DNA from 4 places in the Xanthomonas cannabis genome. Region 4 is predicted to be linked to each of the others. Evidence: predicted binding sites of a transcription regulator. Region 4 holds the regulator's gene; each other region holds the start of a gene.
What was found. Region 4 encodes FliA, which starts transcription of late flagellar genes. Its sites were predicted from a motif close to TAAAGTTTNNCNNNCNNNGGCCGATAA; they were not measured.
Positions count from the first base shown of each region.

Region 1: a site for FliA is predicted at 1,967-1,993, ahead of RZV17_RS11840 (methyl-accepting chemotaxis protein). Genes of this name have one in related genera too.
Region 2: a site for FliA is predicted at 2,657-2,683, ahead of RZV17_RS02135 (GGDEF domain-containing protein). Genes of this name have one in related genera too.
Region 3: a site for FliA is predicted at 1,826-1,852, ahead of RZV17_RS17695 (methyl-accepting chemotaxis protein). Genes of this name have one in related genera too.

Region 1 covers NZ_CP136580.1:2,759,688-2,763,897, reverse strand. The annotation lists gene RZV17_RS11850 (DEAD/DEAH box helicase) at 1-1,240, shown strand, start outside; gene RZV17_RS11845 (DNA-3-methyladenine glycosylase) at 1,180-1,803, opposite strand; gene RZV17_RS11840 (methyl-accepting chemotaxis protein) at 2,102-3,760, shown strand; gene RZV17_RS11835 (chemotaxis protein CheW) at 3,772-4,210, shown strand, end outside.
Region 2 covers NZ_CP136580.1:490,659-494,868, forward strand. The annotation lists gene RZV17_RS02130 (DUF808 domain-containing protein) at 1-848, shown strand, start outside; gene RZV17_RS02135 (GGDEF domain-containing protein) at 995-2,623, opposite strand; gene glgA (glycogen synthase GlgA) at 3,121-4,210, shown strand, end outside.
Region 3 covers NZ_CP136580.1:4,184,230-4,188,439, reverse strand. The annotation lists gene RZV17_RS17695 (methyl-accepting chemotaxis protein) at 1-1,686, opposite strand, end outside; gene RZV17_RS17690 (hypothetical protein) at 2,052-2,210, opposite strand; gene RZV17_RS17685 (GGDEF domain-containing protein) at 2,510-3,460, opposite strand; gene RZV17_RS17680 (LysE/ArgO family amino acid transporter) at 3,619-4,210, opposite strand, start outside.
Region 4 covers NZ_CP136580.1:2,282,603-2,286,812, reverse strand. The annotation lists gene flhF (flagellar biosynthesis protein FlhF) at 1-879, shown strand, start outside; gene RZV17_RS09735 (MinD/ParA family protein) at 866-1,750, shown strand; gene RZV17_RS09730 (RNA polymerase sigma factor FliA) at 1,747-2,514, shown strand; gene cheY (chemotaxis response regulator CheY) at 2,550-2,942, shown strand; gene RZV17_RS09720 (protein phosphatase CheZ) at 2,942-3,568, shown strand; gene RZV17_RS09715 (chemotaxis protein CheA) at 3,571-4,210, shown strand, end outside.

The sequences.
Region 1 (4,210 bases), 480 kb from region 4:
GCTGGGGCGGTTGCGGCGCGAGATCGAGCCGGTCTCGCAGCGCGACTACGCACGCTTCCTGTTCGAATGGCAGCATCTGGACAGCGCCAGCCGGGTCGCGGGCCCGGATGCGCTGGCGGGCGTGGTGGGGCAGCTGGAAGGGTTCGAAGCGCCGGCCGTGCTGTGGGAAGGCGAGTTGCTGCCGGCGCGCGTGCGCGACTACCAGCCGGCCTGGCTGGACGAACTGTGCACCGCCGGGCGCACCGTGTGGGCGCGCCTGCGGCCCGGCGGCGGGCGCAGCGGCGCCGCGCTACGGGCCACGCCCATCGTGCTGCTGCCGCGGCGTGAGGCGCAACGCTGGAGCGGGTTGGCACGTGCGGCCGACGAGGAACCGCTGGGTTCGCGCGCGCAGCGGGTGGTGGAGGTCCTGCAGCAGCAGGGCGCGCTGTTCTTCGACGAAATTGCCGATGCCGCGCATCTGATGGGCACCGAGCTGGAAGATGCCTTGAGCGAACTGGTGATGCGCGGCCGCGTGCATTGCGACAGTTATGCCGGGCTGCGCGCGCTCCTGGTGCCGGCCTCCAAGCGGCCGTCGGCACTGTCGCGCCAGCGGCGTCGCGCCAGTGCGCTGGGCATCCGCGATGCCGGCCGTTGGGCGCCGGTCCGCGCGCCTGCGGAGTTGCCGCTGGCCGAGGCCGGCGAGCGGCATCAGGAGATGCTCGAACACGTGGCGCGCACGCTGCTGCGCCGCTACGGCGTGGTCTGCTGGCGGCTGCTCGAGCGCGAGGCGGCGTGGTTGCCGCCGTGGCGCGAATTGCTACGCATGTACCAGCGCCTGGAAGCGCGTGGCGAGATCCGTGGTGGCCGCTTCATTGCCGGCCTGTCCGGCGAACAGTTCGCGTTGCCGGAGGCGATTGCCGCACTGCGCCGCGTGCGGGCGCAGGCGCCGCAGCAGCAGTGGGTCTGCGTGAGCGCCAGCGACCCGGCCAATCTGCTGGGCAGCCTGCTGCCCGGCGAACGCGTCGCGCGGGTACCCGGCAACCGCGTGGCCTCGCTCGATGGCCTGCCGATGGCGGTGTGGGCGGCAGACCGTTTCCAGCCACTGCAGGAACTCACGCCGGAACAGTCCGGGCAGGCCTTGCGCCTGCTGCAACGCGGGCCTGGTGCCGCCGAGCCGACGCCGATGGAGCAGTGGCTGGCTCAGTCGCCCGCCACCGGCGCACGGGTGCCGGTGACGCGTGGCAGCGGGCGCGACAGATAGGCACTGTCCGGGACCACCCAGCGCCAGGGCAGGTCGACCGCCTTGCGGATGCCGATGCGCGGCGTCGCCAACGGCACCGACGGGGGCGGCATGCCGTCATCCTCCACCCACAAGCGTGCCGTGGCAGCAGTCAGGTCCAGCCCGTTGTCCGCCGCGGTTACGCCGAAGGCCTGCGCCAGGCGGCCGGGGCCGGTGGTCAACAGCCTGGCCGCCGCGGTGCCACCACGCGCGGCCTGCATGGCCTCCAGCCCGGCCAGCGGCTGCAGTGCGCGGATCAGCACCGCATGCCCGGGGGCACCGCCGCACACGGCGTTGATCGCCCAATGCATGCCGTAGATGAAATACACATACAGGTGCCCGGGGGCGCCGAACATCACCTGCGTGCGCGGGGTCATGCCGCGGAACGAGTGCGCGGCCGGGTCTTCGCTGCCGCAATAGGCCTCGACCTCGGTGATGCGGCCGCGCCGGCCGTCTGCACTGACCAGCACCTTGTTGAGCAGGCGAGGGGCGACCTGGCGCGAATCGTGGGCGTAGAACGTGCGGGGTAATGGTGTGGACGACATGCGGCAAGCCTAGCGGCCGCGCCGTGATGTCCCTGCGGACTGTCCCGGACAGTTGGGCGAGCGGGGGTAGGGGTTTTCCGAATGGAGACGCGCAGGAGCGTCTGACCTGTCACAAAAGCGCATATCCAATCGGCTGAATAGGCGCGGCGGCGGCGCTCGCATCTCAAGCGGGTTTTGCCATCGCCGATAGCTATCAACGATTGGTTAGACGAGTCCGCATCCCTGTGATCGGCACGCCCAGCACTGTCGATTGCCATGCACTGCATGTCGCCCACGCATCACTCACGAGAACTCCCCAATGTTAGGCAACTTCAAAATCGGAACCCGGCTGATCGTGGCGTTTCTGATCGTCTCGGCGATCGGCGCATGCATCGGGTGGGTGGGCTATTCCAATTCCGGGCGCATCAGCGACCTGTCGACCTCGCTGTACGAACGCGAGTTGCTTGGCTTGTCCAACGTCAAGGAAGCCAACATCAACCTGATCTACGCCGGCCGCGCACGCGCCAACCTGCTGCTGGCCAGTAGCGCAGAAGAGCGGCAGTCGCACGTGCAGAACATCGACAAGTACACCGCCAAGGTGGTCGATTACATGACCCGTGCACGCGGTAGCTTCCAGACCGAAGAGGGCAAGGCCAAGCTGGCGCAGTTCGACCGCGCGTGGCAGACCTATCTGGATGAGCGCGGCCGCTTTATCGAAGCCGCCAATCGCGAAGCATTGCGCGAGGCCAACCCGGAACTTGCCGCACTGTCGCGTGCGGTACGCGCCAGCTCGGACGAAGTGGATACCTTGATGACCGACCTGAGCGGCCTGCGCGAACGTAGCGCGGCCTCGGCCAATGCGGAGACCGGCGCCATCCATGCACGCAGTTCCAAGCTGTTGATCGCCATCATCTGCAGCGGCGTATTGCTGGGCGCCGTGCTGGGCGTGGTGATCAGCCGCAGCGTCACCGGCCCGATCCGGCGCGCGGTCACCGTGGCCAACGGCCTGTCCGAAGGCGACCTGACCATGCAGATCGATGTGCACGGCCGCGACGAAACCGCGCAATTGCTCGAAGCGATGCGCACCATGGTGCAGAAGTTGTCGCAGGTGGTGGGCGAGGTGAATACCAGCGCCGAAACCCTGGCCAGCGCCTCCGAAGAAGTCAGCGCCACCGCGCAGTCGTTGTCGCAGGCTGCCAGCGAACAGGCCGCTGGCGTCGAAGAAACCAGCGCGTCGCTGGAGCAGATGACCGCCTCGATCAGCCAGAACACCGAGAACGCCCGCATCACCGACGGCATGGCCACCCAGGCCGCCAAGGAAACCATCGAAGGTGGCGAGGCGGTGGTTGCCACCACCCAGGCGATGAAGCAGATCGCGCAGAAGATCGGCATCATCGACGACATCGCCTACCAGACCAATCTGCTCGCGCTCAATGCCGCGATCGAAGCCGCACGTGCCGGCGAGCATGGCAAGGGCTTTGCGGTGGTCGCCGCCGAAGTGCGCAAGCTGGCCGAACGCAGCCAAGTGGCTGCGCAGGAGATCGGCGAAGTGGCCGGCTCCAGCGTGGAACTGGCCGACCGTGCCGGGCGCCTGCTCGATACCATCGTGCCCAGCATCAAGCGCACCTCCGACCTGGTGCAGGAGATCTCCGCCGCTTCCGAAGAACAATCCTCCGGCGTCAGCCAGATCAACTCGGCCGTGGTGCAGTTGAGCCAGACCACCCAGCAAAACGCCAGCGCGTCCGAAGAACTGGCCGCCACGGCCGAAGAGATGAGTGCGCAGGCCGAGCAGCTGCAACAGAGCATGGCGTTCTTCCGGTTGGGCGGGCAGGGCACCGCAAGCACGCCGCCCAAGCGCGGCAAGCAGGTGGCTGCACGCCCGGTCCGCGCGGCCGGTACCCGTGGCTGGCGCAGCAGCGCCGCGCCAGCCTATGCGATGTCCGAGGGCCCGGACGAAGGCCAGTTCGCCCGCTTCTGAGAGACCGATCGATGACCGCACAGACTTCCGATGGCATGCCGGGCGACGCCGACGCGGCCGCCCAGTACCTCACCTTTCAGCTGGATGGCGAAACCTTCGCCACCAGCATTCTCGGCATCCGCGAAATCATCCAGTACCGCGCGCCCACGCCGGTGCCATCGATGCCGTCCTGCGTGCGCGGGGTGATCAATCTGCGTGGCGCGGTGGTGCCGGTGGTCGATCTGCAGGCGCGGCTGGGGCGTGCCGGCGGCGCCATCAATAAACGCAGTTGCATCGTGATCCTGTCCACCGGGCAGGCGCAGGGCACGCAGGCGATCGGTGTGCTGGTGGATGCGGTCAATGCCGTGATCGAGCTGGCCGACCAGGACATCGAAGCGGCGCCGGCCTTCGGCACGCACATCCGTCGCGATCTGCTGCGCGGCATGGGCAAGGTGGGCGAGCGCTTCGTGG
Region 2 (4,210 bases), 1.8 Mb from region 4:
CCGGCGTGCTGGGCGACGATCTGGCGCTCAACGCGCAGCAGGTGACCGGGGTCACCGCCGACCGCGAGCTGCCGGTGGTGTGGGCGGTGGCCAAGGGCTCGCTGGTCAACAAGGTGATCCTGGTGCCTGCAGCGCTGGCGATCAGCGCGCTGGAGGCCTGGCTGCGCGGGCGCGGCTACAACATTCCGCTGGTGATGCCGCTGATGATGATCGGCGGTGCCTATCTGTGCTTCGAAGGCGTGGAGAAGCTGGCGCACAAGTTCCTGCATGACGAAGAGGAAGAAGCGCAGCGGCATGCCGAGCGCACCCGCGCCCTGGCCGATGAGCAGGTCGATGTGGTGGCGCTGGAAAAGGACAAGGTCAAGGGCGCGATCCGCACCGACTTCATCCTGTCGGCCGAGATCATCGTGCTGTCGCTGGGGGTGGTGGCGGGCGTGTCGTTCGGGCAGCAGGTAGCGGTGCTGGTGGCGATCGCGCTGGCGATGACCATCGGTGTGTACGGCCTGGTGGCGGCGATCGTGAAGCTGGACGACCTCGGCCTGTACCTGACCGGCAAGGGCGCGGCACTGGCCGCGTTCGGTCGCGGCATCCTGGTGGCCGCACCGTGGCTGATGAAGTTCCTGTCGGTGGCCGGCACGCTGGCGATGTTCCTGGTCGGCGGCGGCATCCTGGTGCACAACATCCCGGTGCTGCATCACCTGGTCGTGGACCTGGCCACGTCGGCCGGTGGCCTGGGCTGGCTGGTCGAAGCGCTGGGCAACATGCTGGTCGGCGTGGTCGCCGGCGCGGTGGTGCTGGCGGCAGTCACCGGGTTCCAGAAGCTGCGTGGGACCCCGGCGGCCCATTGATGCCTGGCGCCGGCGTCGGTCGGGCGCCGCAGCGGCGTCCTGACCAATGCCGTATCGCCCGGGCCGGCCTGGTCACCGCGCCGGGGATTCGCACTTGAACGCGCCCGGCCTGCCTCGCCAGCGATGCACACGCCGGGCGCTGAGCATCAGTCGGCGCTGATCACCCGGTTCTTGCCCGCGGCCTTGGCGTCGTACATGGCGCGGTCCGCGCGGCGGACCAGGTCGTCCTGGGTTTCGTCGGTATGCCGCAGCGCCACGCCGGCGCTGAAGCTGACAAAGATCCGCACGTCCTCGTGCAGCAGCGAGCGTTGGGCCAGGGCGCGCTGCAGGCGGATGACCGCCGCGCTGGCTTCGAAGATGGTGGAGTCCGGCAACAGCAACACGAATTCCTCGCCCCCGAACCGGGCCACGGCGTCGGTCGTGCGCAACACCGCCTTGGCCACGTCCACGGTGTGGCGTAGCGCGGCATCGCCACCAGCGTGGCCGTGGGCCTCGTTGAGCCGGCGGAAGTCGTCCAGGTCCAGCAGCGCCACGCACAGCGGCTGCCCGCCACGTTGGGTGCGGGCGGCCTCGCGCTGGAACAGTTCTTCGAAACCGCGCCGGTTGAGCGCCCCGGTGAGCTGGTCCTCGCGCACCAGCCCGGCGACGGCATTGAGCTCCTGTTCGAGCGAGGCGATGCGCTGTTCGGCGTCTTCCACCTGGCGACGTGCCGACAGCAGCTCGTCGCGTGCGGCCAGCGCCTGCGCCTGGACGCCGGCGGTGTCCTGCAGCACGTCCTGCAACAGGCGATTGAGGTCCGGAATGCTGCGAGCGTCGCCGATCGCCTGCGAATAGCCGGCAACGCGGTCGTGATATTCGCCGGTGCTGGTGGCCATGCCGTCGAGCCGGTCGACGAAGGACACCATCATCTCGCGCATGGCGGTCTTGGAATCGGCAATGCCCTGCTTGAGCAGGCCCTGCTTGTAGATCACCGCGCGCAGGGTGCCGCGCGCCTGCTCGATCGACTCCCCGTCCAGCGGGCCGGCCAGCAGCTGCCGTACCACCGAGATCTGGCCTTGCAACCAGCTACGATCGTCCAGGAGTTCGCCGACGTTCTCCAGCAAGAGGTCGAATAACCCGAGCAACAGGTTCTGTTGTTCGCTGGCATCCTCGGCGCGCAGGCCGATCTGGTGGCTGAGCTCGCGCAGGCGCTGCTCCAGCGTGATCAGCTCGTGTCCGGGGCGCCAATGGCGTAGCGCCGAAGCCAGCGTCTGCGCTTCCTCGGCCAGCTCCGGGCTGCGTTGCAGCAGGGTGGCCAGGGCATTGCCCAATGCGTGCCGGAGCAGGTCGCGCAGCTGTTCGGCTTCGGTGCGGCCTTCGGCCAGCGAATCGCCGATGTCGATGGTACGGATGTACTTGTCGATCAACTGCCGCAGCGTGCGGCCGTAGCCCAGCCAGTCGCCGGCCGCATAGGCCGCACTCAGGCGCACGCCCATGTCGCCGAGCTCGCCGTGCAGGCTGGCAATGCCTTCGGCAAACGCCAGCAGCAGGGCCTCGGGATGCGCGGCATGCGAGAACAGCCGGATCAGCATGGCGGTGGCGGCTGCCGGGTCGGGGGCGCCCGACTTGGCCTTGGCAGGCACCAACTGATGGGCTGCCAGCCCATGCCCGCCATGCGTGCTGCCGCGCACGCTGGGAAGCGCGGCGGCCGCGCGCGCGCTGTCCGTGCCGCCCCACGGCAACAGACGGCGCAGCCCGCCACGCGGGCGGCTTGGAAGTTCAGGCTGGTCAGCCATGCCAGGTCTCGAAGGTCGACGTGCTATGGCGGGTTATCGGCCCGCGCGCGGGTCGCTTGAGCGGGCTCGGGCCCTGTCGCGGCTCGATTGATCACCCGTTCGGTCAGGAATCGCGAGCGCATCACGGCTTTGGCTGCGCATGGGCTGGCGCGCATGAAGCGGTTACGCGGATGACGGCGAACGCGGCCATACGCTCCCGCATTCGGTGCGTTGCAGTGCAGATGCACCGATGCGGGGATGTCATCGCCCTGCAATGCATCGCTTATGCCGGCAGACATGCGCAACCGTGCGTAACGGAATGTGGGCTGTCGCAGAAAAGTCAGCACATGTTCACGCATATTTTATTTGGACGGGGTGTAGATTCGTCACCAAGGACGACGTGGAGTACGCGCGTCGGCCCCGCTCCTCATTCGCAGCAGGTCGTCTGGCCGGATCGGCAGACGATGGTTTTCGCTTCGCCGTTTTCCGTCTCCACCCACTTTACGACGGACGTTTAGATGGTTGCCATGATGCCGCTTCACGCCACTACTGCACGCTTGGATCGCAGCACCTTGCTCCCCACCCTGAAGAAGAGCGGGCGGCCGCGCGATGCGCGCGGGCGATTCATCCGTCATCACGAGCGTCTGCCGGTGTCCCTGGCCGATACCCGTGGTGCGCTGTTCGTGGTGTCGGAGATGGCGGACTTCATCAAGGCCGGTGGCTTGGGCGACGTGGCGGCCGCGCTGCCGCGCGCGCTGCGTCACCGCTACGACGTGCGCGTGCTGATCCCCGGTTACCGCGCGGTGCTCGAGCGCGCCGGCAAGGTCGAGATCGTGGGCCGCGTGCTGGCGCATGCCGCGCTGCCGGCCTGCGACATCGGCCGCATCGTGCAGTCCGACGGGCTGCCCATCTACATCCTGCTGTCCAAGGAACTGTTCGAACGCGATGGCTCGCCGTATGTGAGCACCAGCGGCTCGGAGTTCGAAGACAACGCCATCCGCTTCGCCACCCTGTCGCATGCCGCCGCGCAGATCGCTGCCGGCCATGCCGGCCTGGGCTGGAAGCCGCGCCTGCTGCATCTGAACGACTGGCCGTGTGCGCTGGCGGCCGGTTATGTGCGCTGGTCCGGCGGCACCACGCCCTGCCTGCTGACCATCCATAACCTGGCCTACCAGGGGCTGGTGCCGTATTCGATGGCTGCCGCGCTGGGCATCCCGGCCGAGCGTGTGGCCGAGCTGGAGTTCTATGGGCAGATGTCGTTCCTGCGCGGGGGCATCGTCAATGCCGACCACGTCAATACGGTCAGCGTCAGCTACGCCAAGCAGATCACCGGCCCGGCCCAGGGCTGCGGGCTGGACCGGCTGCTGGCCGGCCGCGCTGCCAAGGGCGCACTGACCGGCATCGTCAACGGCATCGACGCCAGCTGGGACCCGCGGACCGACGCTCACCTGGATTCGCATTTCAGCGTGAACCAGTGGCAGGGCCGCCAGGCCAATGCGGCCCAGGTGCGCAAGGCGTTTGGCCTGCGCGAGAGCACCGGCCCGCTGTTTGCGGTGGTCTCGCGGCTGGTGCACCAGAAGGGCCTGGACCTGATCTGCGAGGTGGCCC
Region 3 (4,210 bases), 1.9 Mb from region 4:
TTCCACGGCGGCATTCAACGCCAGGATGTTGGTCTGGAAGGAGATGCCGTCGATGACGCTGATGATGTCTGCGATCTTCTTCGACGAGGCTTCGATACCGGCCATGGTGCCGACCACTTTGCTGACGATCTCGCCGCCCTGTGATGCCACCCCTGCGGCGCTGATCGCCAGCTGGTTGGCCTGGCGTGCGTGCTCGGCGTTCTGGCGCACGGTGGAGGTCAGCTCTTCCATCGATGCGGCCGTCTCTTCGAGATTGGCCGCCTGTTGCTCGGTGCGTTGCGACAGATCCTGATTGCCCGCCGCGATCTCGCTTGCGGCCGAGTTGATGGCGCCGGCCGACTGCTGGATGCGCCCGACGATCTCTGCAAGCTGCGCCGCGGTGGTGTTGGCGTCGTCGCGCATCTGCGCAAACACGCCCTGGAAGGTACCCGTCATCCGCGCGGTGAGATCGCCGGCGGCGATGGACTTCAGCAGGGCCGACAACGACTGCAGATTTCCGTCTGCGGTGGACATCAGGGCATTCAAGCGCTCGACCATGGTGCGGAAGTCGTGCTGGAAGCGCGCGGTGTCGCCACGCACGCCAAAGTCGCCGGCCGCCGCTGCCGCGGCCAGGTGGCTGATTTCGTGATTGATGGCGGTCAGGTTGCGCTTGACCTGATCCATGGTCTCGGTCAGCACTGCCTTCTCGCCAGGCAGCCGGTCCATGTCTTCGGACAGGTCGCCGACTGCATAGCGGCCGGTGATCTGGGCCAGGCGCGTCATGACCTGCACATGCGAGTTTGCCAATGCATTGGCATCGCGCACCATGTGGCCGTATTGGCCCGGGAACGCGCTTTCATCCATGCGGTAGCTGATCTGGCCGGCATCGTGCTGACGTGCCATTTCCACCTGTGCTGCGATGACGCCCTTCAGCCGGTCACGAATGCGGTCAACGGCATTGGCCAGTTGCACGGTCTCGTCCTTGCCGGTCGCCTTGGGGCCGGCATCTGCGTCGAGGACGCCATTGGAGAGTTTTTCGACCTCGCCGACCGCGCGCCGGATGGCACGGGAGATGGTGTTTCCCAACACCAGCGCAGCGCTGATGCCACCCACCGCGATCAGGGCCAACGCAATGGCCGAGAGGATCATTGCGCGCGTGTTGGCTTCCTGCTGCTGCTCGTAACGGAGCTTGGCGGACCTGCCCAGCTCGTCGCGCAAGGTGGAGAGCCCGGCGAAGGTGGCGTTGGCGTTGTCCTTGACCTGGGTGCGATTGACCTCTGCGCCGGCCGGAATGTCGCCGGCTTCGATCAGCTCGACCTGACGCCGCATGCCATCGTGCATCAAGGCGTAGCTGGCGGTGATCTTCTGCAGCTGCGCAGTGTGGTCGCTTTCATTGCTCAGCAGGCGCTTGAGCTGTGCGATGTTGGAGTCCACCTGGGTGAAGCGCGTTTCGTTCTCCTGCTTCCACTGGGCGATCGTGTCCGGCGTGCCGATGGCGATCATGCGCAGGATATTGATGTCGACGCGGGTCAGCTGGCCATCGATGCTGCTCGCCAGGGCCGAACCGGTGAAATCCCGGTTGTAGAGCGTGCCCACCCGGTCCTTCGAACCATGCAGGCTATGCAGCAGGAAGAGGCAGAGCAGGATGCTTGGGATCAATGTCCCCAGCAATGCCAGCAGGAACTTGCGCTTGATGGTAGCGAGCATGGTGGACCTTGGTGAGTGGTGGATCTGCGTGTCGGAACAACGATCACCAACTGACCATCCGAAGGCGTCGTCCGCTCCGGTGCGAGGCTCATCAGCGTTCGGCTTCACCGGTTGGCACTGGTACCGGTGGCTACACGGATTAGCGGCTGTCGGCAGGAACTCTTGATCAGCGACAGCGGCTGCGCAATCGCGGCCGGAGATGATCCTGGCCCGTCGTCCCATATCGATGGGGGAGGTGGTCGCCTGCTGATTTCTTTCGAGCGCGCACAATGCGTTGGCCGCCATCGCTGGCGTACAGGGCTCACGCCGCTCGTATGGACAGGCGCACTCCCGGCGCTTGGTCGCAGCCCACCGTTGTCGGAGCGTCAGGCCAGGCTGACGTTCGACAGGGTCACCAGGCCCGTACTCGACACCTGGCACAAGGCCATCGACTGCCGGGCATAGTCATAGGCCGTGTCGCGGTCCGCAAACGCGGCACCGGGCAGGCAATGGCGACGCAGGGTGATGCCGCCGGGCCGGGACACCAGAAGCTCCGGCACGAACTTTCCATGCAGTGGGCAGACGTGGGCGGTGAGCAGATACTCGCCCACGTCCCGGACAGTCGGGGTATCCAAAAGCAAGCCCTCTTGAAGACAGCGGCCGCTGCTGACCATGCAGCAGCGTCAGCGGATGAGCGCCCGGTAGCGAGCGCGACAAGGCCGCAGTATCGAAGGGAGGGGATGAAGGTTCTGTCGGCGTGGGTGAGCCCGCTTGCAGGGGCCCTTATCGATCCACGTTGGGCGCTCGACATCGCAGTGCCTGGCGCATGCTGGAACGTTGCGCGTCAGTTGAGCGGCGCCACGGCTGGCGCGTCGCCGACCGGGCTGGATGGCAGCAGCGGCCCGACCTTGATGAGGTGGTCGATGTTGTTGAGCTGCCCCATCTCCTTGAACCAGCTTGCTCCCCACTTGGCGCTCAGGCCCTTGGAGCGCAGCGACGACTGGATGCGTCGTGCCACCGACAGCAGGCCGGATTCGCTGCTGCCCGGCAGGAACAGCGCGAACTCCCCGTGCGCCAGCCGCGCCAGACTGTCTTGCGGCCGGGTGGCCTGTTTCAGCACGCCGATGGCCGCCATGACGTCCTGCTCGGAGCCGAGCGGGTTTCCCGAGCTGCTGGTATCCAGATCGAACAACAGGACGCCGCCCTGTTCGGTGCGATGGCGGTGATCCGCCGCTGCCTGAAGCAGCTCACGGAAGGCGCCGAGGTCGTAGAGGCCGGCCAGCGTCTGTGTGTCGTCCACGGCCGCGGCATCTGCCGTGGCCTGCGGTAACGCCCCGAGGTGCTGGGCCCAGGAGCCGGCCAGGACGCGCCCGAAGGTCTCGACCAGCGGCAGGAGATGCTCGACCTTTCCCTCCACGACGCGATCGTCCAGGCCGCACAACATGCCCTCCACCCTGCCGGGGATGCGGATGGGAACGCCCAGGTAACTTGCAATGCCGAGTCTGCTGGCCACCGGCGACTGCGCCAGGTGCTCGAACTTCTGCAGATCCGGTGCGAACTGCGGCCCGCCCATGACCATCATGCTGCGGCAGACCGATTCGGGCCAACTCAAGAACTGATCCACCGCCAGGCCGAAGGACGCGTCCGTGCAGGCCCGGATGATCCAATGGTCGTTCTTGATTTCTGCAAGCACCCAGGTTTTCAGCGGTGTCAGCTCCGCAAGGCGCTGCAGCAGTTCCCCGGCAGTGTCGTCCAGGCCAGCGAAGGGCACCTGGGTTGTGAGTTCGTTGGCCATGCAGGCTTGCTCCATTGATTCAACCCATAGCGGCAGGATCGATCGGAGCTATAGCGGATGCACCCTCGACTTTATGAACCGAGCAGGCGTCAGTGCGCGGGAACTGCCCGAACGCCCGATCGCTGGCGGTGTCGTCGTGTGCACCATGCGCTGCGCATTCACAGCGGGCGAGTGAGCAGGGCAACGCTCAGTCCGATCATGAACACGGCGATCCCTGCATCGAGGACGCGCCAGGCCCGTGGGGCGCGGAAGACCGGCCTCAGTAACCTTGCACCGAAGCCGAGTGCGGTGAACCAGGTCACGCTCGCCAGGCAGGCGCCCAGCGCGAAGAACCAGCGGTGCTGGCCGGCATAACGGGTGGAAATGCTGCCCAACAGCACCATCGTGTCCAGGTAGACGTGTGGATTCAAAAACGTAAACGCCGCGCAGGTCAGCAGCACGCGATACGGGCCGCCTTGCGCTTCGGGTGCTGCGGACAGGCCGCCCGATCCGCGCCAGGCACGCCTGGCGGCGAGCACGCCATAGGCCGCCAGGAAACAGGCGCCGCCCACCCGCAGCACGTCCAGCAACCCGCCATAGCGGTGGACCAGTGCACCGATGCCGGCAACGCCAAGCACGATCAGCAGGATGTCGCCCAGGGCACAGATCGCCACTACGCGTGCAACGTACTGCTGCTTCAACCCCTGTCGCAGGACGAAGGCGTTCTGGGCGCCGATCGCGATGATGAGGCCGGCGCCGGCGAGGAAGCCG
Region 4 (4,210 bases):
GAACTGGCGCTGATGCGGCAGATGATCGAGCGCGAAATGAACCGCCTCACCGACGAGCGCCTGCGCGGCTCCCCGGTGCGTGCGCAGGCCCTGGAGCTGATGGACGACTACGGCTTCGACGCCGGTCTGACCCGCGACATCGCCATGCAGATCCCGGCCGATACCGAATTGCACCGTGGCCGCGGGCTGATGCTGGGCCTGTTGTCCAAGCGCCTGCCGGTGGCCCCGGTCGACCCGCTGGAACGTGGCGGCGTGATCGCCCTGGTCGGCCCGACCGGCGCCGGCAAGACCACCACCATCGCCAAGCTGGCGCAGCGCTTCGCCGCCCAGCACGCCCCGCGCGACGTGGCCCTGGTCACCACCGACACCTTGCGCGTCGGTGGCCGCGAACAGCTGCACAGCTACGGCCGTCAGCTCGGCATCGCCGTGCACGAGGCCGATAGCGCCGAAAGCCTGCTGGAACTGCTGGAGCGTCTGCGCGACTACAAGCTGGTGCTGATCGACACCGCTGGCATGGGCCAGCGCGACCGTGCCCTGGCCGCCCAGCTGAACTGGCTGCGCGCCGCCCAGCAGGTCACCTCGCTGCTGGTGCTGCCCGCCAACTCCCATTTCGCCGACCTCGACGAGGTCGTGCGCCGCTTCGCCCACGCCAAGCCCCAAGGCGTGGTGCTGACCAAACTCGACGAGACCGGCCGCTTCGGCAGCGCCTTGTCGGTGGTGGTCGACCACCAAATGCCCATCACCTGGGTGACTGACGGACAGCGGGTCCCCGACGACCTGCACCGCGCCAATGCCGCCAGTCTCGTTCTTCGTCTTGAAGATTTGCGGCGCGCTGCCGATAAGCCCTGTACTCCGGAGCACAACCATGCAGTCGCGTGAATACGCCAAGCTGACCAACGCCTTCCCCCTGTCGGCGACCCGTCCCGAGCCTTTGGGCCCGGTGCGCACCATTGCCGTGACCGGTGGCAAGGGTGGCGTGGGTAAAACCAACATCTCCGCCAACCTGGCCGTGGCGCTTGCCGACATGGGCAAGCGCACCCTGCTGCTCGACGCCGACCTTGGCCTGGCCAACCTGGATGTGGTCTTGGGACTCTCGCCCAAGTACACCCTGGCCGACCTGATCGCCGGCCGTTGCACGCTCGATGAAGTGATCATCGAAGGCCCCGGCGGCGTGCTGGTGGTGCCGGCCGCGTCCGGTCGCCGCCACATGGCCGAACTGGCCCCGGCCCAGCACATCGGCCTGGTCAACGTGTTCTCCGAACTGGAACGCGACCTGGACGTGATGGTCATCGATACCGCCGCCGGCATCACCGACAGCGTGCTGACCTTCTGCCAGGCCGCCCAGGACACCGTGGTGGTGGTCTGCGACGAGCCGGCCTCGATCACCGACGCCTACGCGCTGATCAAGGTGCTCTCGCGCGAACGCGGCGTGGACCGCCTGCAGATCATCGCCAACATGGTGCGCGACCCCAATGAAGGCCGCCTGCTGTACGACAAGCTCTCCCGGGTCTGCGAAAAGTTCCTTGGCGACGTCTCGCTGAACTATCTCGGCCACGTGCCGCAGGACGACTGGCTGCGCCTGTCGGTGCAGCGTCAGCAACCCGTCATCAAGGCCTACCCGTCCAGTCCGTCGGCGCAGGCGATTGCCGAAATCGCACGCCGTACCTCGCGCTGGCAGGCACCCACCGTGCCGCGCGGCAACGTCGAGTTCTTTGTCGAACGCATCATCCAACGGGGAGTGGCCGCATGAGCACCGCTACCGCCACCACGGCCAGCGCGCAGTACCGCGCCGTGCAGCGCAACAACGCCAACGACGTGGTGACCCAGCACGCCGACCTGGTCCGCCGCATTGCCCACCATCTGGCCGCGCGCCTGCCGGCCAGCGTGGAAGTGGACGACCTGATCCAGGCCGGCATGATCGGCCTGATCGAAGCCTCGCGCAGCTACGACTCCGACCAGGGTGCCTCGTTCGAAACCTATGCCTCGATCCGCATCCGCGGCTCGATGATCGACGAGATCCGCCGGGGCGACTGGGTGCCGCGTTCGGTGCACCGCCGCGCCCGTGACGCCGCTGCTGCCGTGCGCAAGATCGAGCAGAACACCGGCCGCGCCGCCGCCGCCACCGAAGTGGCCGCCGCCATGGAAATGCCGCTGCCCGACTACCTGCGCCTGATGGAAGACGCCGCACGTGGCCAGGTGCTGAGCCTGGAATCGCGCATCGAAGATCACGGCGAGCTGGACACCACCGCCAAGGGTGGCCCCAATCCGCAGCAGATGATGGAGCGTGGCGAATTCGGCCGCGAGCTGGGCAAGGCCATCGGCCAGTTGCCCGAGCGCGAGCAGCTGGTGCTGTCGCTGTACTACGAACAGGAATTGAACCTGAAGGAAATCGGCGCCGTGCTGGGCGTCAGCGAATCGCGCGTGTGCCAGATCCATGGCCAGGCGGTGGTGCGTTTGCGTGGCCGCCTCAAGGTCTTCGAACTGGCCGATGCCGGCGTCGAAGTCGACGACTGAATTTTTCGCGTAATTTTTCGTGTTAGGAGCTTGATGTGAACAAGAACATGCGGATCCTGATCGTGGACGACTTCTCGACGATGCGACGCATCGTCAAGAATCTGTTGGCGGATCTCGGCTTCACCAATACCGCAGAGGCCGAAGACGGCAACAGCGCGCTGGCCGCGTTGCGCGCGGGCCCGTTCGACTTCGTGGTGACGGACTGGAACATGCCCGGCATGACCGGCATCGACCTGCTGCGCAACATCCGCGCCGACGCCAAGCTCAAGCACCTGCCGGTGATGATGGTGACCGCCGAAGCCAAGCGCGAGCAGATCATCGAAGCGGCCCAGTGCGGCGTCAACGGCTACATCATCAAGCCGTTTACCGCGCAGACGCTGGAAGAAAAGCTGGGCAAGGTGTTCGAACGTCTGGCGGCGACCGCCTGATGAACGCCACCGTGGAAACCGATGCCGAACGTGCCGCGTTGATCGAGCGCCTGCAAGGCGCACTCGATGCACTGGAAAGCGGTGACCAGGTCGCCTGGCGGCGCGAGGTCGACCACCTCGCCGCCCTGCGCACGCGCCCGATGATGCAGAGCCTGAGCCGGCTTGCCCGCGAACTTGGCCAGGCGCTGGGCGAGCTGCCCACCGTGCCCGAAGAAGCCGGTGAGCTGGACGATGCCTGCTCGCGCCTGGATCACGTGGTGGAGATGACCGAAAAGGCCAGCCACCGCACGCTGGACCTGGTCGAGGAATGCCGCGTGCTGGCCAACCAGCTGCGCGATGGCGGCCTCAATCAGGACCAGGGCGCGCTGATGGACAAGATGCGCCACAACCTCACCGAGCTGTCGCTGGCGCAAAGCTATCAGGACCTCAGCGGCCAGATCATCCGCCGCGTGGCCGGCATCGTGCGCCGCGTGCACGAGGGCTTCGGTGCGCTCGGCCTGCCGCCGAAGAATCCCGAGCCGAAGAAAGACGACGGCGGTCTTGCCGGTCCTGCGATCAAGGGCCTGGACCGTCACGCCGTGTCGCAGGACGACGCCGACGATTTGCTGTCCGGATTGGGGTTGTAACCATGAGTGCCGTTCCAGACGATATTGCTGCCGATTTCATCGTCGAGGCCCAGGAAATCCTGGATCGCCTCGGCGAACAGCTGGTGTCGCTGGAACAGGCGCCAGACGAGGCCGACCAGCTCAATGCGGTGTTCCGCGGCTTCCACACGCTCAAGGGCGGCGCCGGCTTCCTGGCGATCAAGCCCATGGTGGAGCTCTGCCACGCCGCTGAAGAAACCCTCGGCATGGCGCGCTCGGGCCAGGCCGTGCTGCAGGCGCATCACTTCGACGCCGCGCAGCAATCGCTGGACTATCTGCAGGCCATGCTGGATGCGATGGGCTCTGGCGAAACCGTACCGCATGCACCGGCCACGCTGATCGCGCAGTTCGATGCCAAGAGCGGCCCGCCGGCGGTCAAGGCCGCGCCCAAGGCAGCCACTGCCAAACCGGCGACTGCCGCACATGCCGACGATGCGCATGCGCCCGCTCCCAAGGCGGCCGGCAAAGGCGCGGCCAAGGGTGGCGCGGAAGCCGAGCAGACCGTGCGCGTGGACACCAAGCGCCTGGATGCCATCGTCAATCTGATCGGCGAGCTGGTGCTCTCGCGCAACCGTCTGAAGACCTTGCGCACCCGCCTGCGCGACGAAGAACTCGACCGTGCCG